Regions from separate parts of the Agrobacterium sp. 5Ca39 genome, predicted to be linked through region 2. Evidence: predicted binding sites of a transcription regulator. Region 2 holds the regulator's gene; the other holds the start of a gene.
What was found. Region 2 encodes HrcA, which represses chaperone genes, less so after heat shock. Its sites were predicted from a motif close to GTTAGCACTCNCNNNNNGNGAGTGCTAAC; they were not measured.

Region 1 (15,133 bases), 330 kb from region 2:
GGCCGGATGCCGAGTTCGTCGAAAGCCTCGATAACGTTGATATGGCAGATGCCGCGTGCGCCGCCGCCGCCGAGCGCCAGTCCGAATGTCGGCTCATGATTGCCCGCACCATCGCCTTCGAGAACTTCTTCTCCGGCGCGGACGATCGTGACGCTTTCGTTCCCAGCCTGATCCATGCGAAACACCCAAAACTGGTTACCACGGTGAAGGGGTCTGCCTATCCGGCAAACACGACAAGACCGTGGCGTGACGGGGCACTCCCCGTCAGGGCTCGTAGCGGTAGAAATGCATCTTCGTGTCGCCGAAGATACGGCTTTCAAGCAGCTTAAACGCCGGATCGACATTGACCGTCACATCGCCGCGCTCTTCCAGAATGGCAAGCGCGCCGGCGTTGAGCCAACCGCCACTATGGGCAGCCGCGAAAGCCTTTTCGCCATGGCCATAGCCATAAGGCGGATCGGCGAAAAGAAGATCGAACGGCTCGATATTGTTGACGCCGCCGAGCTTGGTGGCGTCACGCCGCAAGATGCGGGCGCGGCCATGCAGACCCAGCGCATCGATATTTTCCCAAAGCAGACCCCTGCCCTCGACGCCGTTTTCGACGAAGAGCGCCACACGACAGCCGCGCGAAAGCGCCTCCAGCCCGACCGCACCGGTTCCGGCGAAAACGTCCAGAACACGCGTGCCATCCAGACTTTCCGGATAGGCATGGCTCAGAATGTTGAAGAGGCTTTCCCGCGTCCTGTCGATGGTCGGACGAATGGAATTTGTTTTCGGCGCGGCCAAGCTCCGGCCGCGGAACTCACCGCCTACGATCCGCATTACGTGTCATTCCCCTGCCTCCAGAAGGTTTGCCACCCGGGCCCTTGCCGCCCGGCTTACTACCGCCGGGGCCCTTGCCGCCAGCGCCTTTTCCGGAAAACCCCGAACGTTCGCCACGCTCGCCCGATTTTCCGAAGGACGGCTTGCCAAAGCCGGGTTTGCCGCCCGGCTTGCCGCCGCGGGGCTTGTCACCCGCTGGCCGCTCGCCGCGGGCGCGATCACCGTCGTCACGGGGTCTGTCGCGGAACGGACGGTCACCGGCGGGTCTTTCCCCCCGGGCGGTGCGATCGCCGAAACTCTTTTCGCCACGTGGGCGGTCGCTGCGCGGACGGTCACCGTCTTCGCGCGGGCGGTCACGGAAGGGCCGGTCGCCGAAGGGTTTGTCGCCCCGGGCCGGACGGTCACCAAACGGCTTGGCACCACGCGGGCGGTCGCCATCTTCACGGGGACGGTCGCGGAACGGCCGATCGCCGAACGACTTGCCGCCGCGTCCGCCACGATCGCCAAAATTCTTCTCGCCACGTGCGGAGCGATCGCCACGGCCCTGCCCGCGGTCATCGTCGCGGGTGGGTTCGGAACGAATCCACTCACCGTCTTCATCGGCATGGCGCACGAGGCTGCGGCGGGCTTCGTCCTGCGCAGAAGGCTTCTTGAACAGGCTTTCCGCCTCAGCACGGGCCGAAGACTTGCGTTCCTTGCCGTCACGGGTCGGCTTCGCACCAGGCGCCATCCAGACATTGGCCGTGCGGCTTGTGCCGGCAGGCTGGCGGGGGCGGCGGTCGTCACCCTCATCCTCGGTGCGGCCCTTGGCGCCGAACTTGCCGGCAGGCTTGGAGCCGAACTTGCCGGCGGGCTTGTCGCCCCGCTTGGTGTCGAGGCGGCCAAGCGCCTTTTCACGGCGGTCCTCGGACTTGCCGCCTTTTTCGAAGCGTGGCTTGCCTTCCGGCGCATCGCTCTTTGCCCATTCGGCCTTCGCGGGCCGCTTCGGCGCGTTGTCTTCCTCGTCCTCAACGGGGGCATTGTAGATCGGCGCATCGAAATTGGCGCCCGCCTGTTCGATCAAGCGCGGGCCGAGCTGGTCGCGCAGCATTCGGCCACGCACTTCCAGCACCTTGCCTTCGGGCAGATCACCCAGCTGGAACGGACCGTAGGAAACACGGATCAGACGGTTGACCTCGAGGCCGAGCGCGCCGAGCACGTTCTTGATCTCGCGGTTCTTGCCTTCGCGCAGGCCCATGCTGATCCAGACGTTGTGGCCCTGGGTACGGTCAAGCGTGGCGTCGATCGCGCCGTAGAGCACGCCATCGACGGCGATGCCTTCCTTCAGCTTGTCGAGCGCCGCCTGATCCACCTCACCATGGGCGCGCACGCGGTAACGGCGCAGCCAGCCGGTGGTCGGCAATTCCAGAACGCGGGAAAGACCGCCATCATTGGTAAGCAGCAGCAAGCCTTCGGTATTGATATCGAGGCGGCCGATGGAGAGGACGCGCGGCAGGTCGCTCGGCAGATTGTCGAAAACGGTCGGGCGGCCTTCCGGGTCGGAATTGGTGGTCACCAGACCGGCGGGCTTGTGATAAAGCCACAGCCGCGTGCGCTCGGCGCCGCGAATCGGCATGCCATCCACTTCGATCTTGTCCGACAGCGTGGCGTTGACGACAGGCGTATCCAGCTTGACGCCGTTCAGCGACACGCGGCCCTCCATGATCATGCGCTCGACATCGCGGCGCGAAGCCACGCCGGCGCGCGCCATGATCTTGGAAATGCGCTCGGGCTTCGAGGCGCCAACGGTTTCCGGCACCGGGGCGGCCTTTGCCTCGGCAGGTTTCTTTTCGCGCTCGGCTGCAGGTTTGCCGGGGCCTTTCGGCTTCCTGTCTCGGCTAAATGTCTTGCCGCCGTCACGCTTCGGCTTGTCTTTAAAAGTCATTTGCTGTTTGCCTGTTGTTTGGGCTGTCCTATCAGGTCCAAGCACAAGGGTTAAGAGGAAATTGAAACGCAATGGCCGAAAGGACGCATTTCATGGAGCTGGCGCTTTGGGAAGCCCGTGCCGCCGGCGAGCGGCAGGAGGTTCCAATCGGCGCCGTACTGGTACTGGACGGTCGCGTCATCGCCCGTTCCGGCAACCGCACCCGTGAATTGAACGATGTGACGGCGCATGCTGAAATCGCCGTGATCCGTATGGCCTGCGAGGCGCTGGGACAGGAACGCCTGCCCGGTGCCGATCTCTATGTGACACTGGAGCCTTGCACCATGTGCGCGGCGGCAATTTCATTTGCCCGTATCCGTCGGCTCTATTATGGCGCGCAAGACCCGAAGGGCGGTGCAGTGGAGAGTGGCGTGCGGTTCTTCAGCCAGCCGACATGCCATCATGCGCCGGATGTTTATTCGGGACTGGCGGAGAGTGAAAGTGCTGACATCCTGCGGCAATTTTTCCGCGGGAAACGTCTCGACGACTGAGCGACTCGCGGGAGGCGTAAGCCTTCCCGCCAGCCATCAACCATTCGCCATTACTGGAAGGGGTTCCACCAGCTCTTGCCGGTGCCGGCCATTGCCGCTTCTTTCTTGCGGCGCTTTTCCTTTTTCTGCTCCGGCTCGCCGAGATCGGTCAGCTGATCCTGCGGAACGCTGCGATATTCGGCCGGCGGATCGGTGAGGAACTTGCGCTGGGCGTTGACCACAGAGCCGCCCTGTGCTTCGGCCTTGGCCTTGCGGAAGGCTTCCCACTTCTGGCTTTCGGTCATCTGACCGGCGGTGCCGTTGCCGGCGAGCAGCGGCGAACGATAATGCGGGTTGTTCTTGTTGGCATCCGCCTCATCGCGCAGGCGTTCGCGGGTTTCTTCCGGCGATTCGACCCATTGCGGGTTGTTTTCGCGGCTCGCCATGTTCTGCTGCGGCTGAGCCAGCTGCTCGGCACGGGCCTGGGCGGGAACGACGAGGCCCGGGCGAGGACCATATTTCAGGTTGCGCTTGGTCTGGTCGCCGGTGATCGAGGTTGCGTTGCCGAGATCGTCGACAAGCTGTTCGGCTGCCGTCTTGCCCGTACCGTAGGTCGGGCTCGTGCACGCGCCGAGCAGCACGCCTATCGTCGTGACGCCAACCACCGTGCGAAACATGCCCAAACCCTGCGCATTACCCTGCATCGTCTTCATTGAAACCCTTCCAGCCGTCCGTCCCACTTCGCCAGACATCGTCTTTCGGCAGGCGGCAGCCCGCATTGCCCTGTAAATCCGGCCATTTTCAGGCAGGTGTACCGGATGAAGAGGCAAAGCGCAATTCATCCGGCCATTTTCATTATGCCAGGGCCGCAAGCTCGCGCAGGGCGGCCGCATCGCGCGCCGAGACATCGGGATAATCCGGATCGGAGCCGACATCGGTGGTGATGCGCCACGAACGCGCGCATTTTTCACCTTCCGCGAGCTTCTGCTCGACCACGACCTTCGGAACTTCCGGCAGGCGGAAACCGTCGGCAGGGCCTTCGTCACCCACAACCGTGATGGCCGAGGTGATGCAGATTTCGGCGAAGTCCTGATCCTTCAGCGCGGCCAGAAGATCGGCGTCGGCGATGTGGACGACCGGAGCCGCTTCCAGCGAAGAACCGATGCGCTTTTCACGGCGCTCGACTTCAAGCGCGCCCGTCACGACGGTGCGGACCTTGCGGATTTTTTCCCACTTCGCTTCCAGCGCATCATTCTTCCAGTTTGCCGGGATTTCCGGGAACTGGGCGAGATGCACAGACTCCGCATCCGGGTAGCGCGACAGCCACGCTTCTTCCGTGGTGAAGGGCAGCATGGGGGCAAGCCACGTCACCAGGCAATCGAACAACTTGGCGATGACCGACAGGGCCGCGCGGCGCTTCAGCGACGACGGCGCGTCGCAATACAGCGTGTCCTTGCGGACGTCGAAATAGAAGGCCGAAAGCTCGACATTGGCAAAGTCGATCAGCGCACGGGTGATCTTCTTGAACTCGAAGCCGTCATAACCTTCGCGAACAACGCCATCCAGTTCGGACAGGCGATGCAGCACCAGCTTTTCCAGCTCCGGCAGATCGTCATAGGCGATCTCCTCACCCTTGTAATGGGCGAGCGTACCGAGCATCCAGCGGATGGTGTTGCGCAGCTTGCGATAGGCATCGACATTGGTCTGGATGATGGCCTTGCCGAGGCGCTGGTCTTCCCAGTAATCCGTCGTCATCACCCACAGGCGCAGGATATCGGCACCCGACTGGCTCATGACTTCCTGCGGAGCAACCACGTTGCCGAGCGACTTCGACTGTTTGCGCCCCTGCTCGTCCATGGTGAAACCGTGGGTCACAACGGCATTGTAAGGCGCACGGCCGCGCGTCGCGCAGCTTTCGAGCAGCGACGAATGGAACCAGCCGCGATGCTGGTCGGAGCCTTCGAGATAGACATCCGCCGGCCACTTCAAGTCCGGGCGGTCTTCCAGCGTGAAGGTGTGAGTGCAGCCGCTGTCGAACCAGACGTCGAGGATGTCCATGACCTGCTGCCACTTGGCATGGTCGTGGTCATTGCCGAGGAAGCGTTCCTTGGCGCCTTCGGCGAACCAGGCGTCCGCGCCTTCGGCCTCGAAAGCCTCGAGGATGCGGGCGTTGACGGCTTCGTCGATCAGAACTTCACCTTTCTCGTCGGCGAAGACGGCGATCGGCACGCCCCAGCTGCGCTGGCGCGACAGAACCCAGTCCGGGCGGCCTTCGATCATGGCGCGCAGGCGGTTCTGGCCGGAAGCCGGCACGAAGCGGGTCTGGTCGATGGCGGAAAGCGAACGCGAGCGCAGCGTCGTTCCGTCGCCCAGTTCCTTGTCCATATAGACGAACCATTGCGGCGTGTTGCGGAAGATGACAGGCTTCTTGGAGCGCCAGCTATGCGGATAGCTGTGCTTCAGACGGCCGCGGGCGAACAGGTTGTTTTCCGCGATCAGCGCCTTGATGACGCGGTCATTGGCGTCACCCTTCTTGCCGTTATCGTCCATGACACGGGCGGCACCGCCTTCGGCCGACGGGCCGAAACCGGGGGCGTCTTCGGTGTAGAAACCGTCATCGCCGACCGTGAACGGGATCTTGGAGGAGATGCCGCGCGCTTCCAGATCGCGCGCCTGCGCCATCCACGCGTCAAAGTCCTCGCGGCCATGGCCGGGGGCTGTGTGCACGAAGCCGGTACCTGCATCGTCGGTGACGTGATCGCCATCGAGAACCGGAACAGGGAAGGTGTAACCCAGCGATGCCAGCGGGTGGGCGCAGGTAACAGCGGCGAGCTCCTCCGCCTTCACATCGCGCAGGCGTGTGAATTCGAGCTTCGCCTTGGCAAAGCATTCGGCTGCCAGCTTGTCTGCGAAGACGAGCTTTTCGCCCGGCTGCGGCCCGAAATCATTGGCCGCCGCCGTGACCTCATAAAGGCCATAGGCGATGCGCGACGAAAACGAGATGGCACGGTTGCCGGGGATCGTCCAAGGCGTGGTCGTCCAGATGACGATGGAAGCGCCATCAAGCTCCGCAGAGCCTTCAACGACCGGGAACTTCACCCAGATCGTGTCGCTCTCGACGTCATGATATTCGACTTCCGCTTCCGCCAGCGCCGTGCGCTCCACGACCGACCACATGATCGGCTTGGAACCGCGGTAGAGCTGGCCGCTCTTGGCGATCTTCAAAAGTTCGCCGGCGATGCGGGCTTCCGCGTGGAAATTCATCGTCGTGTAGGGGTTTTCGAAGTCACCCTCGATGCCGAGGCGCTTGAACTCCTCCGACTGGACCTTGATCCAGCCGGCCGCGAACTCACGGCACTCCTTGCGGAATTCGTTGACCGGAACCTCGTCCTTGTTCTTGCCCTTGGCGCGGTAGGCTTCCTCGATCTTCCATTCGATCGGCAGGCCGTGGCAATCCCAGCCGGGCACGTAATTGGCGTCGTAACCGCGCATCTGAAACGAGCGGGTGATGACGTCTTTCAGGATCTTGTTCAGCGCATGGCCGATATGGATATTGCCGTTGGCATAGGGCGGGCCGTCATGCAGCACGAATTTCTCGCGGCCGGCGGCCGAGGCGCGCAGCTTCTTGTAGAGACCCATTTCCTGCCAGCGCTTCACCGTTTCCGGTTCTTTCTGCGGCAGGCCGGCGCGCATCGGAAAATCCGTCTGCGGAAGATAGAGGGTGGTGGAGTAGTCCAGTTTTTCTGCGGTGTCGCTCATGATCATACCGTTGTTGCGCGCCGTGCGGGCCGCGCCATATCAATTGCAAAGAGGGCAAATTCGGAAAGCGCCACGTCCGTCTGTCACAGAAGCGCCAAAATCCCGGACCTTCCGGCTCTCTCAGAGCGGGCGGAAGGCCGGGCCAATAATTCGGCCAATCTGAACTGCAAATTTCAACCGGTATTGGGACATGGCCGGTTGTTTATGCGGTTTTCCGGTAAAAAGGAAGAGAAAAGCGACGGCAAGGGGCGGGCGAATAAGGACATGCCCCACAGCCTGCTCAAAACGCGATCTTCGCATCCACTTCGCTCAGCGGCTGCACACCCGACAGCATCGCCCTCGCCTCTTCTTCATCCCGCTTGATCTGCGCCACGAGCGGATCGAGACCATCGAATTTCAACTCATCGCGCAGATGCCCGAAGAAAGAGACCGAACAGACCTCGCCATAAAGATCACCGGAGAAATCGAAGACGAATGTCTCGAGCAGCGCTGCGCCGTTGTCCGTGACGGTCGGGCGATAGCCGAAGCTCGCCACGCCGTCGCGGATCGAGCCATCGGGTCGGCGGAAGCGGACGGCATATATGCCGGCCTTCAGTTCCGTTTCCGGCGCCAGCGCCATGTTGGCGGTGGGGTAACCCAGCGTGCGGCCAAGCTTCTGGCCGCCGATGACTTCGCTTTCCACCGTGAAACGGTAACCAAGCAGCCCTGCGGCGCCCGCCACATCACCCTCGCACAGAAGCGAGCGTATCCGGCTGGAAGAGACGACATCCGCGCCCTCGTCGCGGAAAGCGTCCACTAGCGTCACATCGAAGCCATGGCGTTTTCCGGCTTCCATCAGGAATGCCGGCCCACCTTCCCGGCCCTTGCCGAAATGGAAATCGAAACCGGTGACGACGGCGCTCGCATGCAGCCAGTCAATCAGGATGGACTGGACGAACTCTTCCGCCGAGCGCTGCGAAAACTCGCGGTCAAACGGATATTCGATGACCGAGCGGAAACCGATCGCCTCAAGAATGCGCGCCTTCAATGGCGCAGGCGTGAGGCGAAAGACCGGAGTATCGGGCCTGAACACGGAACGGGGATGCGGCTCGAAGGTCAGCACCAGCGCGGGGACGCCGCGGGCTTCCGCCAGTTCCAGCGCGCGATCCAGCACGGCCCGGTGGCCGCGATGCACGCCATCGAAATTGCCTATGGCGACGACGCCGCCACGAAGAGCTTCGGGCAGCGGCTCTTTTTTTTCATTGCGGTGAAAGACGGTCATGACAGTCGATCCATTCCAGCGCCAGCTATTCCCGAGGCGAGACGTAGAAATGCGTCCTCAGGCAAGTCGGGGCATCCACCAGCCGGGTGAAGCGCCCTGCCCCTTGAGATAGGCATTGAGAAGCGCCTCGTCCGTCTGGCCGTTCAGCGTATATTCGGCGACGTGAATGCCGCCGCTGATATAAAGAAGGTTGAGACCGCTCGCAATCGCGCCCTTCACATCCGTCGGCATGCCGTCACCGATGGCGAGAACGCGATCCTTGGCGAAGGCGCCGCGCACTTCCTTGGCCGCTGCAAGGCAGGCCTCATAGATCGGCGCATGCGGCTTTCCGGCGATGCGAACCTCGCCGCCAAGCTGTTCGTAATAGGCGGCCATGGCGCCGGCGCAGGGAATGATGCGCTCGCCGCGCTCCACCACCAGATCCGGGTTGGCGCAGATCATCGGCACGTTGCGGGCAATAAAGCCCTTAAGCATTTCGGTATAGTCCTCCGGCGTCTCCGTCTCGTCGTCGAAGAAGCCGGTGCAGACCACGGAGTCCGCGTCGGCCTCGCCAACCACCTCGACATCGAGACCCTCCAACAGCGGCATATCCCGCTGCGGTCCCAGCAGGAAGACTTTTCTGGGGCCTTCCGCGATCAGGCCACGCGTTACATCGCCCGAGGTGACGATGCGGTCATAGGCCTCGTCGGGCACGCCGAGCACACGCAGCTGGGCGATGACGCCGGGCGCGGGACGCGGTGAATTGGTGATGAGAACCACGGTCTTGCCGGCCTCGCGCGCGCTTCTCAGGGCAATGGCCGCGTCCGGAAAGGCGCTGACGCCATTGTGCAGCACGCCCCAGACATCCGACAGGATAACGTCGAACCCATCAGTGATTTCGCCGAGAGTTTGAATGCGGTGGGCCATGAGATGCTTTCCGGATGCGAGAAGAGTGTGTGCGTCACATCGCAAAGCGGGACGCCGATGGCAAGGAAAAAAGCGCCGCCGGTCCGGGCTTCGGACTGAACGGAATGGCTCGTCACACTCGACATCATCCTCAGGCTTGTACCGCGCGTCCAAACCCGTCACGAAAATCAATGCGTTGTCAGATCATATTCCCGGGACAAGCCTGAGGAAGACAGCGGCGCGCTTTTCGAGCCTTCCAGCCTCCCGATGTGAAGCTTCATAGCATCGCGCAGACATAGAAATTCCTGTCATGGAACGCTGGTAACCATAAGCCATGAAATTTTTCAGACAGGGCGTTCTTGACTCCGGAAGAAGCCCTCCTTATCTCGGTTTCGCTGGCACTCGATAAACGAGAGTGCTAACACCCATCAGGCGAGTTCCAAAAGCTCGCGCAGTCATTTGATCGAGGGATTAGACAATGACAAGCACCAATTTCCGCCCGCTTCACGATCGCGTCGTTGTTCGTCGCGTTGAGTCCGAAGAAAAGACCAAGGGCGGCATCATCATTCCCGACACCGCCAAGGAAAAGCCGCAGGAAGGCGAAATCGTCGCCGTCGGTTCCGGCGCACGTGACGAAGCCGGCAAGGTCGTCGCTCTCGACGTCAAGGTTGGCGATCGCGTTCTGTTCGGCAAGTGGTCGGGCACCGAAGTCAAGCTCAACGGCGAAGACCTTCTGATCATGAAGGAAGCCGACATCATGGGCATCATCGGCTGATTTCGGCCACCCCATCCTTCCTTAAATTTCAAGCCGGACCCGGTCCGGCCATTCGAAACCAGGAGTTTTGAAAATGGCAGCCAAAGAAGTAAAATTCGGCCGCACAGCACGCGAAAAGATGCTCAAGGGTGTCGACGTTCTTGCTGATGCAGTGAAGGTAACCCTCGGCCCGAAGGGTCGTAACGTCGTTATCGACAAGTCCTTCGGCGCTCCGCGCATCACCAAGGACGGCGTTTCGGTCGCCAAGGAAATCGAACTGGAAGACAAGTTCGAGAACATGGGCGCACAGCTCGTTCGCGAAGTTGCCTCCAAGACCAACGACATCGCCGGTGACGGCACCACCACCGCGACCGTTCTGGCCCAGGCCATCGTTCGCGAAGGTTCCAAGGCAGTCGCTGCCGGCATGAACCCGATGGACCTGAAGCGCGGTATCGATCTGGCCGTTGCTGAAGTCGTCAAGGACCTTCAGGCCAAGGCCAAGAAGATCAACACCTCTGAAGAAGTTGCGCAGGTCGGCACGATCTCCGCAAACGGCGAACGTCAGATCGGTCTCGACATTGCTGAAGCAATGCAGAAGGTCGGCAACGAAGGCGTCATCACCGTTGAAGAAGCCAAGACCGCTGAAACCGAACTCGAAGTCGTCGAAGGCATGCAGTTCGACCGCGGCTACCTGTCGCCCTACTTCGTGACCAACCCGGAAAAGATGGTGGCTGACCTCGAAGACGCCTACATCCTCCTGCACGAAAAGAAGCTCTCGAACCTCCAGGCCATGCTGCCGGTTCTCGAAGCTGTCGTTCAGACCGGCAAGCCGCTCGTCATCATCGCTGAAGACGTCGAAGGCGAAGCTCTTGCAACGCTCGTCGTCAACAAGCTGCGTGGCGGCCTCAAGATCGCTGCCGTCAAGGCTCCTGGCTTCGGCGACCGCCGCAAGGCCATGCTGGAAGACATCGCCATCCTGACCGGCGGCACCGTCATTTCCGAAGACCTCGGCATCAAGCTCGAAAACGTTACGCTCGACATGCTCGGCAAGTCGAAGAAGGTTTCGATCTCCAAGGAAAACACCACGATCGTTGACGGCGCCGGCCAGAAGTCCGACATCGAAGGTCGTGTTGCCCAGATCAAGGCCCAGATCGAAGAAACCACCTCCGACTACGACCGCGAAAAGCTGCAGGAACGCCTTGCCAAGCTCGCTGGCGGCGTTGCCGTTATCCGCGTTGGCGGTTCGACGGAAGTCGAAGTGAAGGAAAAGAAGGACCGCATCGACGACGCTCTCAACGCGACGCGCGCTGCTGTTCAGGAAGGCATCGTGCCTGGTGGTGGCGTGGCTCTGCTGCGTTCGTCCACGAAGATCGCCGTCAAGGGCGAAAACGACGACCAGGAAGCTGGTATCAACATCATCCGCCGCGCCCTGCAGGCTCTGGTTCGCCAGATTGCAGACAACGCTGGTGACGAAGCTTCGATCGTTGTTGGCAAGATCCTCGAGAAGAACGAAGACAACTACGGCTACAACGCCCAGACCGGCGAATATGGCGACCTGATCCAGCTCGGCATCGTCGACCCGGTCAAGGTTGTCCGCACGGCTCTGCAGAACGCAGCTTCGGTTGCTTCGCTGCTGATCACCACCGAAGCCATGATCGCCGAGCTTCCGAAGAAGGACGCTCCGATGCCGGCAATGCCGGGCGGCGGCATGGGCGGCATGGACTTCTAATCAGTTCTGTCAGCGGAATAATGAAAGGGCGGTCTTCGGATCGCCCTTTTTCGTTGGCCGCCCATGCCCCTTGAGTGGTCCGGCGTCGCCAACGCGCCGGACGGGCGGCATGGACTTCTAACCAGTTCTGCCATCGGAATAATAAATGGGCGGTCTTCGGATCGCCCTTTTTCTTTGGCCGCCCATGCCCCTTGAGTGGTCCGGCGTCGCCAGCGCGCCGGACGGGGCGGCATGGACTTCTAATCAGTCCTGTCATCGGGATAATGAACGGCACTTGTCGGATCGGCCTTATCCCCTGACCGAAGAGAAAGGACCGCAGTCTGTGAACCTCGACGCCAGACTGAGCAGAAAGTCGACACTTCCCAGAGAGATGCCTCGTAAAATCAACCGGTTGCACAATTTCGAAGGCCCACGCGGAAGGGCTCAAATATTGTCCCGTTTTGGAACAGCGCCGCATTTATCCCGCCGTTTTTTTGCGGCTCATGGAATATTGCGGTGGCGCTGCTGCGAATCATCATCACCACGGGACCCGATATCGGCGCCAAGTGACCTGTAAGTACGCTATTTAGTTGTGGCTTTTCACAAGTCTCGCGGTTTTGAAGAAGAAATACATGTTATTTTTATATTTCTCACTGACTGGTTGTTGTAGGTAGAAGAAAATAAACTATAAGCAGCCCCCGTAAGGGTGCCGCGACGGGACGCAAGCATTGAAGGGGTTTCGATGCCTGGCAGATACGTCCGACTGCGGATGGCGGTGGAAGTTCGACCCGGCGATAACGCTTCAAAAGCGGCGCCGGCGCGATGTTCATACGGGGGCGCGAATTGTTCGAAATATCAAGACGCAACGATGCTTTGCCCGCGGCGGCTCCCACCACACCGGATCCACGGACTTTGGCGCGTTTCTTCATTTCGGAAGAATGGAGCAGTGAGCTTTCGAGCGGTGTCATCCGGCTCGGCGAACAAGCATCTTTCATGCATGGGGTGCCGCCGGGTGAATGCGGCCTGCTCAGCCTCGTCCGCTGTTACGACCGCGCTGACCACGCCCGGGTGCTGGAACTATTCGAACAGGCTTCTTCCGCCCCCTCGCGTTTCTGCTTTTCAACCGGCATCTCGATGTTGCCGGCCCTGCGGCAACCGGTCATCTGCATGGGTGAATCCTTCAATTTTGAAGATGGCCAGCCCGGTCGTATCACGGGACTGTTCCTGTTTCCCCGTTTCGAAGACATGCGCTTCGCCGCCTGATATCCTGTTTCCGGTTTCACCATCGTTCACAAAATAAAGACAATTCGTCTTCTGTTGTTCATCTTTATGGGCGAATGATTTTCAGTCATTGATATCTCCAGACATTGCCCCAACCGGCGAAACGCCGATCATTTACCGGAGATTTCCATGTCCAGCAGCCAGAACGTTCTCGTTCTTATTGCCCGCATTCTGCTTTCCTTCATCTTTATCTATGCCGGCTTCGGCAAGCTGACCGATCCGGCCGGTACGGCCGGCATGATCGCCGGTGCCGGCATGCCTGCCGCAACCGCGCTTGCATATCTCGCAGGCCTCTTCGAACTCGTGACCGGCCTTGCCATTCTCGTCGGTTTCCAGACGAAAATCGCCGCCTGGGCGCTTGCCGTCTTCTGCGTCTTCACCGGCCTCGTTTTCCACAGCGGCACCGTTGCCGTTCCCGGCTGGCCTGACCCGGCGCTTGGCTGGATCAATGCGCTGAACGGCATCATGCTGATGAAAAACATCACCCTGGCCGGCGCTTACATCCTGCTCGCCGCCTTCGGTCCCGGCGCTTATTCCGTCGATGCAAAGCGCGGCGTCGCTCTGGCTCACGCTTAATTCAGGCGTCCCGCCAACGAAAAAGCCGCTGGAGCGATCCAGCGGCTTTTGTGTTTTGATGCTCAGACCGCCGCCCTGATGCGCGACGCGATCTCCTCAATCCTTCCATCGCCGTCATGTTCCGGTTTGCGGGCGCGGACAAAGCAGGCTTCCGAACGCACGATGATACCGTCGGAGAGAATTTTCAGATGGTTGGCTTTCAGCGTCGAACCCGTGGAGGTGATATCAACGATGATATCCGCCTGCCCCGCCGCCGGCGCGCCTTCGGTGGCACCGAGGCTTTCGACGATGCGGTAAAGCTGGATGCCGTGCTGGCGTGAAAAGAACTGCTGCGTCAGCCGCCAGTATTTGGTGGCGATGGCGAGCCTTCGACCATGGCGGGCGCGGAACTCCGAAGCGACATCACCCAGATCTGCCATGCTGTCCACATCCAGCCAGATTTCCGGCACGGCGACCACGACGTCGGCATGCCCAAAACCGAGACGGGCGCAGAATTCCACCTGCGCATCGGCATTGGTCAGCCCTTCACGCACAAGGTCCTCCCCGGTCACGCCGAAATCCACCGTGCCGGCGCCGATCTCGCGGGCGATTTCTGACGCCGACAGATAGGCGATCTCGATATCGTCGCGCCCTTCGACGCGGCCGCGATAGGAACGATCATTGCCGACGGCAGCGACTTTCAGCCCGGCGCGTTCCAGAACGGCGGAGGAGTCTTCCTTCATCCGGCCCTTGGAGGGCAATGCGATGGTGATCATGGCTTACTCCCGCGCACCGTTTCGATGCGATCCAGCCAGAGCGAGAAGCCCACGGCCGGTATTTTTTCCTGTGCGCCGAGCAGCGTCAGCAGCCGGTCGAAACGGCCGCCACCGGCGAGAACACTATCTCCACCCGCTTCCACCACCTCGAAAACAAGGCCGGTATAATAGTCGAGCGGACGACCGAACGCCGCGCCATAGGTGACGGTTTCGAGGTCAACGCCCGCGTTAGAAAGAGCTGCGACACGTTTGTCGAAAGCGGAAAGCGCTCCGTCCAGTTTCAGCTTCGCCTTCGCAGCAAAATCGGCCAGAACCTGCGAGGCCTGCGGCAGAGGCGCCTTCAAAGCGAGGAACTGCTTCAGCAGCGCAAAACTGTCATCCGGTAGACGTGTGGCCGCAAGGGCCAGTTTTTCCCTCAGGCGGCGGGCGATTTCCTGTGGTGAACGGCTTGCATTGGTGGAGTAGCCGGTTTCCTGCATCACCGTATCGAGATAATCGACCAGCACCGCCTCATCCCCGGTCGCCAATAGCCCGGCAACGCGGGCGTCCAGCCCGGTCATCGGCTTGGGATGCATGAGGCTTTCCAGCAGCGCGTCAAGCTGCGCCATGTCACCGAAGGCCTGTACCAGCCGCTTCTGCCAGCCGAGCGGCAGACCAAGGGCGGCAACAACCGCCTCGAACACCTGTTGATCGCCCAGGGTGACGGCAAGCGCCCGGCCCGGCAGCAGACGCTGCAGAATCCCGGTGGCATCGATGACGGCACGCGCATCGGCGGCAGCAATATCGGTATCGCCGAGATCCTCGATGCCGGCCTGATAAAATTCGTTCGCACCTTCGCGGCGCTGGCGGAAGACTTCACCGAGATAGGAATAACGTTTGGGTGTGCCGGTCGCCGTCTC
Region 2 (15,133 bases):
CGTATTGAGGATATTCAGCGGATCGTCGCCAAGCATTACAACGTGTCGCGGCAGGAACTGGTGTCCAACCGCCGCACCCGAGTCATCGTCAAGCCACGCCAGATCGCCATGTATCTGGCGAAGATGCTGACGCCGCGGTCTTTCCCGGAGATCGGCCGCCGTTTTGGCGGACGTGACCATACCACGGTTCTGCATGCGGTGCGCAAGATCGAGGAGCTGATCTCCGGCGATACCAAGCTCGGTCATGAGGTCGAACTGCTGAAGCGCCTGATCAACGAAAACAACGCATGAAAAAAGCGGCCTCCGGGCCGCTTTTTTATTCTCTTCTTGTTTGATGACTAAAGCCGGATGCGCGGGTGTCAGCAGGCGAGGTCGGCGACGACGGCGTCCAGAATGAGCATGCCCGATGGGGTGCAGCGCAGCCGGGAGTTTCCGAGCCGCTCCACAAAGCCGTGCTGGAGAAGAAACTCTTCCTTTTCCGGGTCGAGGTCGCGTCCGGAAAGATCGCTCCAGCGGGCGAGATCGATGCCTTCCCGCAGGCGAAGGCCCATCAGCAGCAATTCGTCGGCCTGTTCATCGACGCCGAGGAGTTCCTGATCGATCATGCCGTGGCCTTCCCGCTCAACGGTTTCCAGCCAGGTCTCAGGGTGGCGTTCGGTCGCCGTTGCGAGCTTGGAGGAGCCGCGCGTCAGGCGCCCATGCGCGCCAGGACCGATGCCCGCGTAATCGCCATAACGCCAGTAGGTGAGGTTGTGGCGACTTTCAGCACCGGGCCGGGCATGGTTGGAAACCTCGTAGGCCGGCATGCCGTAACGCTCGGTGATTTCCTGAGTGGCTTCATAAAGCACGGCCGAATGCTCGCCATCTGGCACGATGAGTTTGCCGGCCTTGTGCAGGCCGTAGAAGGGCGTGCCCTCTTCGATTGTCAGCTGATAGAGCGACAGATGGTCAACGGCATAGGAGACGGCCTCCTTCAGCTCGGCGTCCCATTCCGCCACCGTCTGGTTCGGGCGGGCATAGATGAGGTCGAAGGACATACGCGGGAAAATCTCACGCGCCAGCCTGATGGCTTTCAGGGCGTCAGCGACATCATGCAGCCGTCCGAGGAATTTCAGGTCGCGGTCATTCAGCGCCTGCACACCGAGAGAGACGCGGTTGACGCCCGCCGCCCGGTAACCGCGAAACCGCTCTGCCTCGACGCTCGAAGGATTGGCTTCCATGGTGATCTCGATGCCATCCGGCACATGCCAGAAGCGCGAGACGCCATCAAGAAGTGCTGCGACTGTCTGCGGGTCCATCAGCGATGGCGTGCCGCCGCCCATGAAGATGCTGGTGACGACGCGCGGGCCGCTCAGCGACCGCATATGTTCCATTTCACGCAGGAAGGCAGCCGTAAACCGCTCCTGATCTACCGGCCGGTGGCGGACATGGCTGTTGAAATCGCAATAGGGGCATTTGGCCGCGCAGAAGGGCCAATGCAGATAAATCCCGAAACCGGGATCGCCCGTATCCGGCAGAAGCGATGCGCCGGGGGCAGAAAGTTGGTGCTCCCCGACCATCGGGTTCATGCCTCCAGGCAGGTTTCTACGAATTTTTTAAACGCACGGGCACGGTGCGATAGCGCAAAGCTGTCGCCATGTTTCCAGCCGTGTTTTTCGTCCGCGGTCATCTCACCGAATGTGGTGTCGTAACCCTCGGGTTTGAAGATCGGATCATAGCCAAATCCGCTCGTTCCGCGCGGTGGCCAGACGACAGTGCCTTCCACTTCGCCACGGAAATACTCGACATGACCGTCGGGCCAGGCCAGGCACAGCACGCTGACAAAGCGGGCCGTGCGATCTTCCGGTTTCGATGCGCCGTGCTCGGCCAGCGCATCTTCAACTTTCCGCATCGCCATGGCGAAGTCGCGTGTGCCGTCGGCCGTCTCCGCCCAATTGGCGGTGTAGACACCGGGCGCACCGTCAAGCGCGTCGATAACCAGACCGGAATCGTCGGACAAAGCCGGAAGACCGGATGCCTTCGCTGAGGCAAGCGCCTTGATGGCGGCATTTTCTTCGAAGGTCGTACCTGTCTCGTCCGGCTCTTCGAAGTTGAGCTCAGCCGCCGACTTGGCGGAAAAGCCGAAAGGGCCGATGAGATCGGCAATTTCGGCAATCTTGCCTTTGTTGTGGCTGGCGACGACGATGGTTCTGGTATCGAGCTTGCGCATCACGCTTTCCTGTCGGCTCAGGCGATGGCCTGTTTCTGAAGGGCGACCAATTCGCTGCAGCCGGCTTTGGCCAGGCCGAGCAGCGTCAGGAATTCTTCTTCGGAGAAGGGCGCGCCTTCAGCAGTACCCTGAACCTCGACGATGCCGCCCGAGCCGGTGATGACGAAATTCGCATCGGTCTCGGCGGAGGAATCTTCGAGATAGTCGAGATCGATAACCGGCTGGTTGGCGAATATACCGCAGGAGATCGCCGCGATATGATCCTTCAGGACTTTCTCGACCTTGATCATGTTGCGGGTTTCCATCCACTTCAAGCAATCGTGCAGCGCGATCCACGCGCCGGTAATGGAGGCGGTGCGGGTACCGCCATCGGCCTGGATGACGTCGCAATCGATGCTGATCTGGCGTTCGCCGAGCGCCTGCAGGTCAACGACGGCGCGCAGCGAGCGGCCGATGAGGCGCTGGATTTCCTGCGTACGGCCGCCCTGCTTGCCGGAAGCAGCTTCGCGCTTCATGCGTTCATGGGTGGAGCGCGGCAGCATGCCATATTCTGCGGTAACCCAGCCCTTGCCGCTGTTGCGCAGCCACGGCGGCGTCTTTTCTTCGAGGCTTGCGGTGACGAGCACATGCGTGTCGCCGAATTTCACGAGACAGGAGCCTTCGGCATGTTTCGAGAAATTGCGCTCGAAGGAAACCTTGCGCATCTGGTCGGTTTTTCTGCCTGAAGGCCGCATATGATCCACTCTCCATGTTGGTCCCTGCCTTCTAAGGCGAGGTCCTGGCTTTTGCAAAGCCAATTTCCATTTTGCCGCGGCCGCGCGACGCATTATATTGATGGCAGACAGGATATGGACGACAAAGAACGGACGAATGGGCTTTTCTGCACCGCTTTCAAAAGATCAGGCATCGCTTCTCGATGAACGGTCGCGGGAAATTTTCCGGCGCATCGTCGAAGGTTATCTCGATACCGGCGAACCGTTGGGCTCACGCAGCCTGTCGCGGCTGCTGCCGATGTCGCTTTCACCGGCCTCCGTCCGGAACGTCATGAGCGATCTGGAGGAACTGGGCCTCATCTATTCCCCTCACATCAGCGCTGGGCGCCTTCCCACCCAGACTGGGTTGCGCTTTTTCGTTGATGCCTTCATGCAGGTAGGCGATCTGCCCGCGGAGGAACGCGCAAGCATCGATCGTCAGATCGGGCCGGTCGCCGGTCACGAGCAATCGCTGGAAGGGCTGCTGACGGAGGCGAGCCGCATGTTGTCCGGGATGTCGCGGGGCGCAGGCCTGGTGCTGACGGCCAAGAACGATGTGGTGCTCAAGCATGTCGAATTCATCAGGCTCGAACCCACCAAGGCGCTCGCCGTGCTGGTGGGTGATCATAATCAGGTCGAGAATCGCATCATAGAGTTACCGACTGGCATTTCTTCGTCACAGTTGACCGAGGCTGCGAATTTCATCAATGCCCATCTGTCCGGCCAGACGCTGCAGGAATTGCGCGGCCAGTTCCAGAAACAGCAGGCGGAGCTGCAATCCGAACTCGGCACGCTGGCACAGGATCTCATCGAACGCGGTCTGGCTGTCTGGGCGGGCGATAGCGAGGACGGCAAGCTTGGTCGTCTCATCGTTCGCGGACGGTCCAACCTGCTGGAGGGACTGGCCGGCGAGGAAGACATCGATCGTGTTCGCCTGCTCTTTGACGATCTGGAGCGTAAGGAAAACCTCATTGAAATCCTCAACCTCGCGGAAAGTGGGTCGGGAGTGAGGATTTTTATCGGTTCGGAAAACAAGCTCTTTTCGCTGTCGGGTTCCTCGCTCATCGTCGCGCCATATCGTGACGAGGACAATCGTGTCGTTGGTGCGGTCGGCGTCATCGGGCCCACCAGGCTGAATTATGCCCGTATCGTGCCTATGGTGGATTACACCGCGCAGATCATGGCCCGCCTTTCCCGCAAACAGAGATAGACAAGCCGGCAAGGAACGAGAATGCGGCAAGCTTTTCGCCGCAAGCCTTGATTTTTGCCCGCCAAAGCTCGATATCGGGCGCAACCACTAACAGTCTAATCTGGAGAACGTCATGACCGACGATACAAAAAAGCCCGGACCTGACGCGGACGTCGCGGAAGAGTTTGTCGAACCTGTTCAGGCAGGCGAAGAACAGGCTGAAACGGCGGAGCCCGATCCGGTCGAAGCGCTCAAGGCGGAAAATGCCGACCTGCGCGACAAGTTCCTGCGCCTTGCCGCGGAAATGGATAATCTTCGTCGTCGCACGGAACGCGACGTAAAGGATGCCAAGACCTATTCCATGGCTGCTTTTGCCCGCGACATGCTGGCGGTTTCAGACAATCTTCGCCGCGCTCTCGAGGCCATTCCTGCTGAGCTCAAGACCAATGGCGAAGCCGGTCTGAATGGTTTGATCGAAGGTGTCGAAATGACCGAGCGCTCGATGCTGTCGACGCTGGAACGCCATGGCGTGAAGAAGATCGATGCCGAAGGCCAGAAGTTCGACCCGAATTTCCACCAGGCCATGTTTGAGATTCCCAACACGACGGTTCCCAACAATACCGTATTGCAGGTAATTCAGGCCGGTTTCACCATTGGCGACCGCGTTCTGCGCCCCGCCATGGTCGGTGTCTCCAAGGGCGGCCCGAAGGCGGAAACCGCTGCCTCGGCCGAACCGGGCACCGCATCCGTGAACGAAAAAGACGCATGAGGCCATCTGTGCCGACGTAACGAAAAACGCGCCTTCAGGGCGCGTTTTTTATTGCCATTCACTGGGAAAAGAAGGCCTGTCGTCAGGCAGCCGTTGCCTGTTCCTGATTAAGGAAGGCGTAGATCGCCGTATCGGAATCTGTAGCACGCAGCTTGGCCACCAGTTCAGGGTCGCGCAGGGCACGCGCAATGCGTGAAAGTGCCTTCAGATGGTCGGCGCCGGCACCTTCTGGCGCCAGCAGCAGGAAAACCAGATCAACAGGCTGGTCGTCCAGCGCTTCGAAATCGACCGGCGTTTCAAGACGTGCGAAAACACCGGTGATCTGCTGGATGCTGTTGAGCTTGCCATGGGGAATGGCAATGCCGTGGCCCACACCGGTGGAGCCGAGCTTTTCACGCTGGAGGATGACGTCGAACACTTCCCGTTCCGAGACTCCGGTAATTCTGGCTGCCTTTGCGGCCAGCTCCTGAAGCAGCTGCTTTTTGGAATTCACCTTGAGGGCGGGAATAATCGCATCTTGTTGCAGCAAATCTGCCAACGCCATTCTCTTTTTCCTTCATGCCATCGAGACGAGGCGGAAGGCAGATGCACTTTCGCGTCCTGCCTTCCACGTCTTGTCAGACTGTTCAGCTCTTGATCGTTTCCGCGTCGATCCAGCCGATATTGCCGTCGTGACGCCGGTAGACGATGTTGAGATATTCCTTGCCCGGGCTGCGGAACAGCAGAACCGGTTCGTCGGTCATGTCGAGCGCCATTACGGCACTGGCAACAGACATGGTCTTAATCTGTTTCGAACTCTCGGCCACAATGGTGGGTGCGTAATCTTCGGGGACCTCGTGGTCCTCATCGGGAATAGCATCCATCACCGTATAGGCGATTTCCTGCGACACGCCGTTCGCACCATTGTGATGGTCCTTGAGCTTGCGTTTGTAGCGACGCAGGCGCTTTTCGATCCGCTCGGCGGCGGCATCGAAGCTCGCTTGCGGATCATTCGCCTGACCCGCCGCATGCAATACAACGCCCGTATCGAGATGCAGCTTGCAATCGGCCGCAAAACGCGATCCGGACTTCTCTACGGTCACTTGGCCTGAATACCCCCCATCGAAGTATTTGGTAACCGCCAGACCTATATTGTCCTCAATCCGCTGACGGAAAGATTCACCGATCTCCATATGTTTACCAGATACACGCACACTCATGGAAATTTTCCTTTTTGTAGTGATTTGCGAGTACCAGCTTACGTCAAGCCGCGCGCGCATCCAAGCGTTTCGAAGACCTTAAAAAGCCCTCATTCGAATTTTACGCCCATGGACGGTGGAGATGAATCCGTTACAAATGACCTTGCTTACGTGTGCGGCGGGCTTCTAGCCCTTGCCGCGACAAGAGTCAATGGTGCGGCAAAAAACCGCCATAAACGTGATCGGGTTCATCGCTCAGAAGGCGGACAACCTGGCAAGAGCCTTCTTTTCCCGGCGTCTCTGCACGGAGGAGGGGATGTTCATCGCCTCCCGATATTTGGCGACGGTGCGGCGGGCGAGATCGATACCGTTCTTCTTTAGATTGTCTACGATATCGTCGTCGGAAAGCACCGCATCAGCCGCTTCCTGCGCAATCATGGCCTTGATGCGGTGACGAACTGCTTCCGCTGAATGGCTGTCACCGCCTTCCACAGCGCTGATCGATACGCTGAAGAAATATTTGAGCTCGAACAGCCCGCGTGGCGTCAGCATGTATTTCTTTGATGTCACGCGGCTGACGGTGGATTCGTGCATCTTGATGGCGTCCGCAACCGTCTTCAGGTTCAGCGGCCGCAGGTGATCCACGCCATTGAGGAGAAAGGCATCCTGCTGACGCACGATCTCCGTCGCAACCTTCATGATCGTCCGGGCGCGCTGGTCGAGGCTGCGGGTCAGCCAATGGGCGGTCTGCATGCATTCAGCCAGAAAGTCCTGGTCCTCTCCTGCGCGAGCCTTGTGTTTCGAGACTTCGGCGAAATAGCTCTGGTTGATGAGCACGCGTGGCAGGGTCTCGGGATTGATTTCCACCAGCCAGCCGCCGGAAGAGGAGGGACGAACGATGATGTCGGGAACGATGGTCTCCGAAACCGCTGAATCGTAGCCTGCACCGGGGCGTGGATTGAGCGTGCGGATTTCCGCCAGCATGTCGAGCAGGTCTTCCTCATCGACCCCACAGAGTTTCTTTAAGGAGGCGAAATCCCGCTTCGCCAGAAGCTCGAGATTGTCGATGAAAGCCCGCATGGCCGGGTCGAGCCGGTCCTTCTGCGCGAGCTGGATCGCCAGACACTCGCTCAGTGAACGTGAAAATACGCCGGGAGGATCGAAGCCCTGGAGTGTCTTCAAGACCCGCTCGACAGTCGAAGGAGCCGCTCCCAGCCGCTCGGCGACCTCGTCGACAGCGTCTGCGGCGATATAGCCGGTCTCATCGAGTTGGCCGATAAGCACATCGGCGATCATCCTGTCTTCGGGGGAAGAGATGGAGAGCGGCAATTGCTGACTGAGATGGTCGCCCAGGCTCTGTTTTGCAGCGACGAAGTCATCGAGATCGTAACTTTCGCCGGATTCCTGCCCCGGCATCGATTTCCACTGGCTCGCCAGTTCGGGCGCATCGGCCTTTCTCGGCTCGCCATCGTCGGGAAAGACGTTTTCGAAGCTCGTGTCGAGTTGCTCGCCAAGATTGGCGGCGCGATCCCCGTACCAGTCTTCACTATCCGCGGTCACGCTGGGGGATTTTCCCGCGCCGTCACCATCGCTGTCGCCGAAATTGTCGGCTTCCGCCGGCATGTCATTGCTCAAATCGCCATCGTTTGCCGCAATTTCCAGCAGCGGATTACGTTCCACCTCCTGCGCGATAAACTGCGTCAACTCAAAATGCGTCATCTGAAGCAGCTGGATGGACTGCATCAGTTGCGGTGTCATCACGAGAGACTGGTTTTGACGCAGCAAAAGGCTGGCAGACAATGCCATGGCGAACGCGAAACTCCCTTTACAGCTTCTCCGTCGCCAGATTTTCCAGAAATTTTACCGAGACGACAGAACTTGGCCCAAAAATTGCTTTTTTATTTTGTTTGGTCAAGCGTCAGGGCAGGGCGCGATGAAAAATCTTTCGCGCCCTACAGCTTACAGGCTGAAATTATTGCCGAGATAGAGGCGACGCACATCCGGATTGTTGACGATATCGTCGGGACGTCCATGCGTCAGCACCTCGCCTGCATGGATGATGTAAGCGCGGTCGATGAGGCCAAGCGTTTCTCGGACATTATGATCAGTGACGAGAACGCCGATGCCGCGCGCTGTCAGATGCCTTACCAGATTCTGGATGTCGCTGACCGAAATCGGATCGACGCCTGCGAAGGGCTCGTCGAGCAGCATGAAGGTCGGATCTGTCGCAAGCGCGCGTGCGATTTCCAGACGGCGGCGCTCGCCACCCGAAAGCGCCACGGCGGGCGACTTGCGCAGTTGGGCGATATGGAATTCTTCCAGCAGCTCATCGAGCTTGCGGTTGCGCTTGGCTGCGTCCGGCTCGTGCACTTCCAGTACGGCGCGGATGTTCTCCTCCACGGTCAACCCGCGGAAGATCGAGGCTTCCTGCGGCAGGTAACCGACGCCGAGACGGGCGCGCCGATACATCGGCATGGTGGTCACATCATTGCCGTTGATGGCGATCTTGCCGGTATCGACCGGAACCAGGCCCGTGATCATATAAAAACAGGTGGTTTTGCCGGCGCCGTTCGGCCCGAGCAGGCCCACGGCCTCGCCGCGACGAACGACCAGCGAAACACCGTTGACCACGCGACGCGTATTATAGGTCTTGGTCAAACCATGCGCGATCAGCGTGCCCTGATAGGGGGTCTTGTCCGCCGGTGAGGCGGCGTCCGCGGATCGGTGGCGCCCGCCGCCGAATATTTTTGAGATCGAGGGTATCTTCACGAGGAAAGACTACTGTTTCTTCTGCGATTTCGGATCGAGCATGATCCGGACAGGACCGCCGCAGCTTTCGAGCTTGGCCTGTCCCGTATTCATCAGAACAGTGAGCTTGCAGCCGGTGAAGACATTGGTGCCTTCGGACAGCACGACCTGCTTGCCCGTCAGAATGAAGGTCTGCGCCGCCATGTCGAATTCGCCGTGATCGGCCGTCGCCTTCTGGGTCTCGGACGTCAGATAGACATTATTGTCCACGAAGATTTTTTCGATGTTGGCGTCGCCACTGGTGAGCGAGGAACCCTCGCCCTTGTAATTCACCGTCATCTTGCCGGCCTGCAGGGTGGTCGTTCCCTGCACAACCTTCACGTTGCCGGTAAAATATGCCTTGCGCTCCTGATCGCGAATCTCGAGCTGGTCACTTTCAATCGCAATCGGCTGATCGCCGGAAAGCTTGACACCCTGCATGTTGCTGGTGGTGTTCTGGGCGAAAGCCACAGTTGCAAGACACGAAAAAACAAGACCTGCGGCTGTTAAGCCTGCGGATTTGCCAAGGAAAACGGGACGGGAAATTTGCATCATCTGGACCGGGCTCTCACTTGCCTTCATTTTTGATATTGGATGCAGCGATACGTGCCCGTACCTGCCCCGAAAATGTAATTGTCTTGCCATTATCGGCGATGTCAATCGATTGCGCAACAATCGAGCCGTCGTTTGTTTTGATTGAAACCGGCTGCTGGCTGCTCATTTTCCCGGCCTTCAGATCGACTTCCGCAGACTGGAATTTCGCTTGTATGCCATTGCTGAGATTGATGTCAAAAGGGGCGGTCATCTTTAGTTTGTTCGTGGCGCGGTCGAAAATGCCTTCCTGGGCGATCACCTGCGCGACACTGTCGTTTACCGGAACCGCCGCCAGAACCTTTTCGAGCGTCATCAGATTGGGGTTGGCAATGTCCTGCAACGCGCGGTCGGCGTTCATGGAGTAATCGATTCCCTTCTCGTTGCGGCCCGCAACGGCAGGTTTTTCCATCACGATCTTGCCGTCTTCTATCCTCGCGCTTTCGAGGGAGACTTCTTCAGGCGCCCAGGTTCGGATAACCGAGACAGCGATGAAGGCAAGCGAAACGATTGCCGCCCCGAGCGGCAGAATGATTTTCAGCCGTTTCACACGCGCTGAATGCCGGAGCGCACGCCCGTAAGCGCCGTTCTGGTCATTGGGCAGCGGAAATGCTGGCGCGGGTTCGCGGAGTCTTTCGAGCATAAGAGCGGGTCCGGAATGCTTCTCGGCGCCTTTCAGGCGCACAATTGAAGCTTGTGTCTCTATCTAAATGTCTTTGGCACGAGTGCTTTGTCCTGCCAATATGGTTTTTGTCTGGAAAGGTGCAAGGGAAATGCGAATTTTATCGTAATTCTGGTTTCCTTATTGTTTCCTTGCGGCTTCGCGTTAGAAGAACCATGTGGCCTGAAGCGCAAGAGCGGATGACAGAGGTTTTTATGGACAATATGGCGATAGCGGATCGCAGGCGGTTGCGCCGCAAGCTGACTTTCTGGCGGATTGCCGCCGTTCTTCTGCTCGTTGCCGGTTTCTTCGGCCTCTACCGTTTTTTCTGGGATGGACCGCAGCAGAGTGCGAAGCCCCATATTGCCCGCGTCGAGGTCTCTGGCCTGATCACCGACAATACCGAACTTCTCGAGCGGCTCGACAGGATCGCCAAGAGCGACAATGTCAAAGGACTGATCGTGTCGATTTCTTCGCCAGGCGGCACCACCTATGGCGGTGAGCGCATCTTTAAGGCCATTCGAGGGGTCGCAGAAAAGAAGCCGGTCGTTTCGGATGTGCGCACGCTCGCTGCTTCCGCAGGTTACATGATCGCATCGGCGGGCGATGTCATCGTTGCCGGCGAAACCTCGATCACCGGTTCGATCGGCGTGATCTTCCAATATCCCCAACTTGGCCAGTTGATGGACAAGCTCGGCGTCTCGTTGCAGGAAATCAAGTCGTCGCCGATGAAGGCGGAGCCTTCACCGTTCCACGAGGCGCCGGAAGAAGCAAAGACGATGATCCGCGCCATGGTGATGGACAGCTATGGCTGGTTTGTGGACCTTGTGGCAGATCGCCGCAAACTGCCACGCGAGGATGTGCTGAAACTGGCTGATGGATCGATCTATACCGGCCGTCAGGCTCTTGCCAACAGGCTGGTCGACACGCTCGGCGGCGAAAAGGAAATTCGCACCTATTTCGAAACCCGCGGTGTGGCAAAGGATTTGCCGATTGTCGAATGGCGTGCGCCGTCCTCCAATTCGCCTTTCGCGCTTTTCAGTGTTGCGCAAATAGCGAAGTTTCTGGGATATGACGATTTAATTCCCTTCGCAGGGCCTGGCCAGCTCGGTACGGACAAGTTGTTTCTTGACGGTCTTGTTTCCGTTTGGCAGGTTGAGCCGCGTTAAAAATCCAATTCTTTCAGGGGGCAACCGTGATCAAATCTGAACTGGTGCAGATCGTTGCTGCGCGTAACCCGCACCTTTATCACCGTGACGTGGAAAACATCGTCAATGCGGTGCTGGATGAAATCACCGACGCTCTGGCGGCAGGAAATCGTGTTGAGCTCCGCGGTTTTGGCGCGTTTTCGGTGAAAAACCGTCCGTCGCGCTCGGGCCGGAACCCGCGCACGGGTGAGTCGGTTTTCGTCGAGGAAAAATGGGTGCCCTTCTTCAAGACGGGTAAGGAACTGCGTGAACGCCTGAACCCCGGAATGGGTGACGAAGAGGACGATTGATCGTTCTTGACGCCGGCGACTGAAACGGAGCCGGCCTTCCTCGCGGCGATGGAGTATTTTCGGATGTCAAAAAAAATCATCAACCTCATCATCCTGCTTCCGCTGGCGATCATCCTCGTCATCCTGTGTGTCGCCAATCGTCAGTCCGTGACGTTGGCGCTCAACCCCTTCCGACCGGAAGACGGCGTTCTGTCCTTCACCGCGCCATTTTTCGTTTTCCTGTTTCTGGCGGTCATTTTTGGTGTACTGCTGGGGTCTGCGGCCACCTGGTTCGCTCAGGGCAAACATCGCAAACGCGCCCGTATCGAGGCGAAGGAAGCCGTTCGCTGGCACGACGAGGCCAACCGTCAAAAGGCTGCCGCGGCCGGCCAGCTTCCACAGGCGGGACAACTCCCGGCAAAGTGATGGCGCCAGCATTGGTCCCGGCTCTAGTCGAGCGGCCTACGGAATGTTATTTGCTGGCGCGATAAGACGCGGGCAAAAGCGGAAAGATTTCCATTGAAGAAAAAAGACAGCCGGCCGGGCAATCGCGCGCGAGCCGGAAACGAGAAAAAACAGGTTCATGCCGCAAAGCCGGCGCGCCGCGCGGATGCCGCGCCGAAAAAGCGCGAGCCGGATGCGGTGCGCAGCGTGCAGAAGGCCGCACCGAAGGAAAAAACCGTTGTCGCCGCCGCCATCGAACAGGTTCCTGCGCGCGCACTGATGCAGCGCACCGGCGCACTGCCTGCGGAACAGGTTCCCGTCATTCTGGAATCGAGCGGCGCCGGTGATTTTCACCTCATCGATAGCGGCAACGGCCTGAAGCTCGAGCAATATGGCGACTATCGCATCGTCCGTCCCGAGGCGCAGGCGCTCTGGAGACCTTCGATCCCCGACCGCGTATGGCAGAATGCCGATGCCGTCTTTACCGGCGATACGGACGAGGACGGCATGGGCCGCTGGCGGTTTCCCAGGGAAGCGCTCGGAGAAACCTGGCCCCTGTCGCTCTTGGGCGTCGATTTTCTCGGTCGCTTCACGGCTTTCCGGCATGTTGGCGTCTTTCCCGAGCAGATCGTTCATTGGGAGTGGCTGAAACATTCCATCGAGACGGCTGACCGGCCGCTGAAGGTGCTCAATCTGTTCGGTTATACAGGCGTCGCCTCGCTGGTTGCGGCGGCTGCGGGCGCTGAAGTCACCCACGTCGATGCCTCCAAAAAGGCGATCGGCTGGGCCAAGGAAAATCAGGCCCTTGCCCGGCTCGAGCACGCGCCGATCCGCTGGATCTGCGAAGACGCCATGAAGTTCATCCAGCGTGAGGAACGCCGCGGCAACAGCTACGATATCATCCTCACCGACCCGCCGAAGTTCGGCCGCGGGACCCACGGCGAGGTCTGGCAATTGTTCGACCATCTGCCTCTGATGCTGGACATCTGCCGGGAAATCCTGTCGCCCAAGGCGCTCGGCCTGGTGCTGACAGCCTATTCGATCAGGGCGAGCTTCTATTCAATGCATGAGCTGATGCGTGAAACCATGCGCGGCGCCGGTGGCGTCGTCACGTCCGGCGAACTTGTCATCCGTGAAGCCGGGCTGGACGGCAAGACGCCGGGCCGCGTGCTTTCCACATCGCTGTTCAGCCGCTGGGAGCCGAAATGAAGGATATGCGCGAAAATACAACGCGCCGGGTTGGTCAGGTCAAGGAAGTGACCAGCCTCGCCAATCCCATCATCAAGGACATTAAGGCGCTCACCCAGAAAAAGGGCAGGGAGGAGACCGGCACTTTCATGGCGGAAGGCCTGAAGCTGGTCATCGATGCCCTCGAACTCGGCTGGACGATAAAGACGCTGGTTTACGCCAAGGCCGCCAAGGGCAAGCCGCTGGTGGAGCAGGCGGCGGTGAAGACGGTCGCATCCGGCGGGCTGGTGCTCGAAGTCAGCGAAAAGGTCATCGCCTCGATCACCCGCCGCGACAATCCGCAAATGGTCGTCGGCATTTTCGAGCAGAAATGGAAGCCGCTGAAGGATATCCGGCCGGAAAAGGGCGAGACCTATATCGCACTCGACCGGGTTCGTGATCCCGGCAATCTCGGCACCATCATCCGCACAGCGGACGCGGCTGGTGCCTCGGGGGTCATTCTGGTCGGGGATTGCACGGACCCATTTTCGCTGGAAACGGTACGCGCCACCATGGGTTCGGTCTTCGCCACGCCCGTTGCGCGCGCCTCGGTCGAGGAATTCCTGTCCTGGAAAAAATCGGCACATGTCAGCGTCGTCGCCACCCATCTTGCCGGTTCTGTGGATTATCGAAAGATCGATTATGCCAGCAAGCCGGTCGTGATCCTGATGGGCAATGAACAATCCGGCCTTCCGCCGGAGCTTGCCGGCAAGGCCGACCAGCTGGCGCGCATTCCCCAGCAGGGTCGCGCAGACAGCCTTAATCTCGCCATCGCAACCGCCGTCATGCTGTTCGAAGCACGGCGACATCTCCTCGAACTCGCACCGGTGACGTAATGGCCAAGGCGGCATTGTTCTCGAAATTCGGCCCGGCCTTTGCCCTGATCGTCGCCGCGCTGGTGCTGGATCAAATCGTCAAGCAGCTGGTCGAAGCCTATCTGCCGCTGCAGGAGATGGTGCCTGTCGCGCCGTTTCTGGCGCTTTACCGCACCTACAATCTTGGTGTCGCCTTTTCCATGCTCGAAGACATGCACGGGTGGTTCATCGTCAGCATGCGGCTCGTCATCGTTGTCTTCGTTCTGTGGCTATGGCGCAAGACGGCTGACGATCGCACCTTCGCCCATCTCGGTTTTGCCTTCATCATCGCCGGAGCAGCGGGTAATCTTCTCGACCGCTTCTTTTACGGGCACGTCATCGACTATATCCTGTTCCACACCCAGACATGGTCCTTCGCTGTTTTCAACCTTGCTGACAGTTTCATAACCATCGGTGCAGGCTGCGTCATTCTCGACGAGTTTTTGCACGCCCGGGCGGCAAAAAAGTAAAATTTTACCGTTTCGGCCAAACATATCAAAACCGCTGCCGTGGTAGCGGTTGCCTATGAGCGAACTGGCAAAACTTCGGCAAAAAGTCTCGGATGGCCTTGGCCTGGCTGCCACGGCGGTGCAGCCTGCGGATCGTCTCGATACGACGGCACGCCCTGCAGATGAAGAACATGCGACCGGTACCGGGTCGATTGCGCTCTATGTCGCCGTGTCGTTATCGGTCGGGGCTTTTTCCGCTGCCCTTATCGCGCTTGCAGTGCCTTATGCTGTCACTGTTGCGATGGCGATCTTCTTCGGCGCAGTGCTCGTCGGTGTCCTTTTCCATGCGCTCTTTGATGAGTCTTTGCATCGGCCCGATGCCCTGGCTGCAGAAGCAGATCTCCGGCTGCGCCAGACGCAAAACCGCTCTCTGATTGCCGAAATGCAGGAGTTCATGGGCGATATAGTCGTGATCCGCGACATGAACCGGCGTATTGTCGAGGCGAATAGAGTGTTTCGCGAAATGACCGGCTGCACGGCCCCGGA

Region 1: the regulator HrcA is predicted to act here: its motif matches at 9,555-9,583, upstream of groES (co-chaperone GroES).

Annotation. Positions count from the first base shown of each region.
Region 1 covers NZ_AP026436.1:327,610-342,742, reverse strand. The annotation lists gene ACZ47E_RS01610 (patatin-like phospholipase family protein) at 1-176, opposite strand, end outside; gene rsmD (16S rRNA (guanine(966)-N(2))-methyltransferase RsmD) at 265-822, opposite strand; gene ACZ47E_RS01600 (pseudouridine synthase) at 803-2,746, opposite strand; gene ACZ47E_RS01595 (nucleoside deaminase) at 2,818-3,276, shown strand; gene ACZ47E_RS01590 (hypothetical protein) at 3,327-3,968, opposite strand; gene ileS (isoleucine--tRNA ligase) at 4,111-7,014, opposite strand; gene ACZ47E_RS01580 (bifunctional riboflavin kinase/FAD synthetase) at 7,295-8,275, opposite strand; gene ACZ47E_RS01575 (TIGR01459 family HAD-type hydrolase) at 8,333-9,181, opposite strand; gene groES (co-chaperone GroES) at 9,639-9,935, shown strand; gene groL (chaperonin GroEL) at 10,009-11,643, shown strand; gene ACZ47E_RS01560 (hypothetical protein) at 12,445-12,885, shown strand; gene ACZ47E_RS01555 (DoxX family protein) at 13,033-13,479, shown strand; gene hisG (ATP phosphoribosyltransferase) at 13,542-14,234, opposite strand; gene ACZ47E_RS01545 (ATP phosphoribosyltransferase regulatory subunit) at 14,231-15,133, opposite strand, start outside.
Region 2 covers NZ_AP026436.1:1,274-16,406, forward strand. The annotation lists gene dnaA (chromosomal replication initiator protein DnaA) at 1-291, shown strand, start outside; gene hemW (radical SAM family heme chaperone HemW) at 360-1,559, opposite strand; gene rdgB (RdgB/HAM1 family non-canonical purine NTP pyrophosphatase) at 1,565-2,209, opposite strand; gene rph (ribonuclease PH) at 2,227-2,943, opposite strand; gene hrcA (heat-inducible transcriptional repressor HrcA) at 3,080-4,171, shown strand; gene grpE (nucleotide exchange factor GrpE) at 4,284-4,919, shown strand; gene ptsN (PTS IIA-like nitrogen regulatory protein PtsN) at 5,002-5,463, opposite strand; gene hpf (ribosome hibernation-promoting factor, HPF/YfiA family) at 5,546-6,118, opposite strand; gene rpoN (RNA polymerase factor sigma-54) at 6,353-7,903, opposite strand; gene lptB (LPS export ABC transporter ATP-binding protein) at 8,057-8,866, opposite strand; gene ACZ47E_RS00055 (LptA/OstA family protein) at 8,876-9,439, opposite strand; gene lptC (LPS export ABC transporter periplasmic protein LptC) at 9,453-10,118, opposite strand; gene sppA (signal peptide peptidase SppA) at 10,352-11,305, shown strand; gene ACZ47E_RS00070 (integration host factor subunit beta) at 11,332-11,634, shown strand; gene ACZ47E_RS00075 (LapA family protein) at 11,698-12,039, shown strand; gene ACZ47E_RS00080 (class I SAM-dependent methyltransferase) at 12,133-13,266, shown strand; gene ACZ47E_RS00085 (TrmH family RNA methyltransferase) at 13,263-14,120, shown strand; gene lspA (signal peptidase II) at 14,120-14,608, shown strand; gene ACZ47E_RS00095 (hybrid sensor histidine kinase/response regulator) at 14,664-15,133, shown strand, end outside.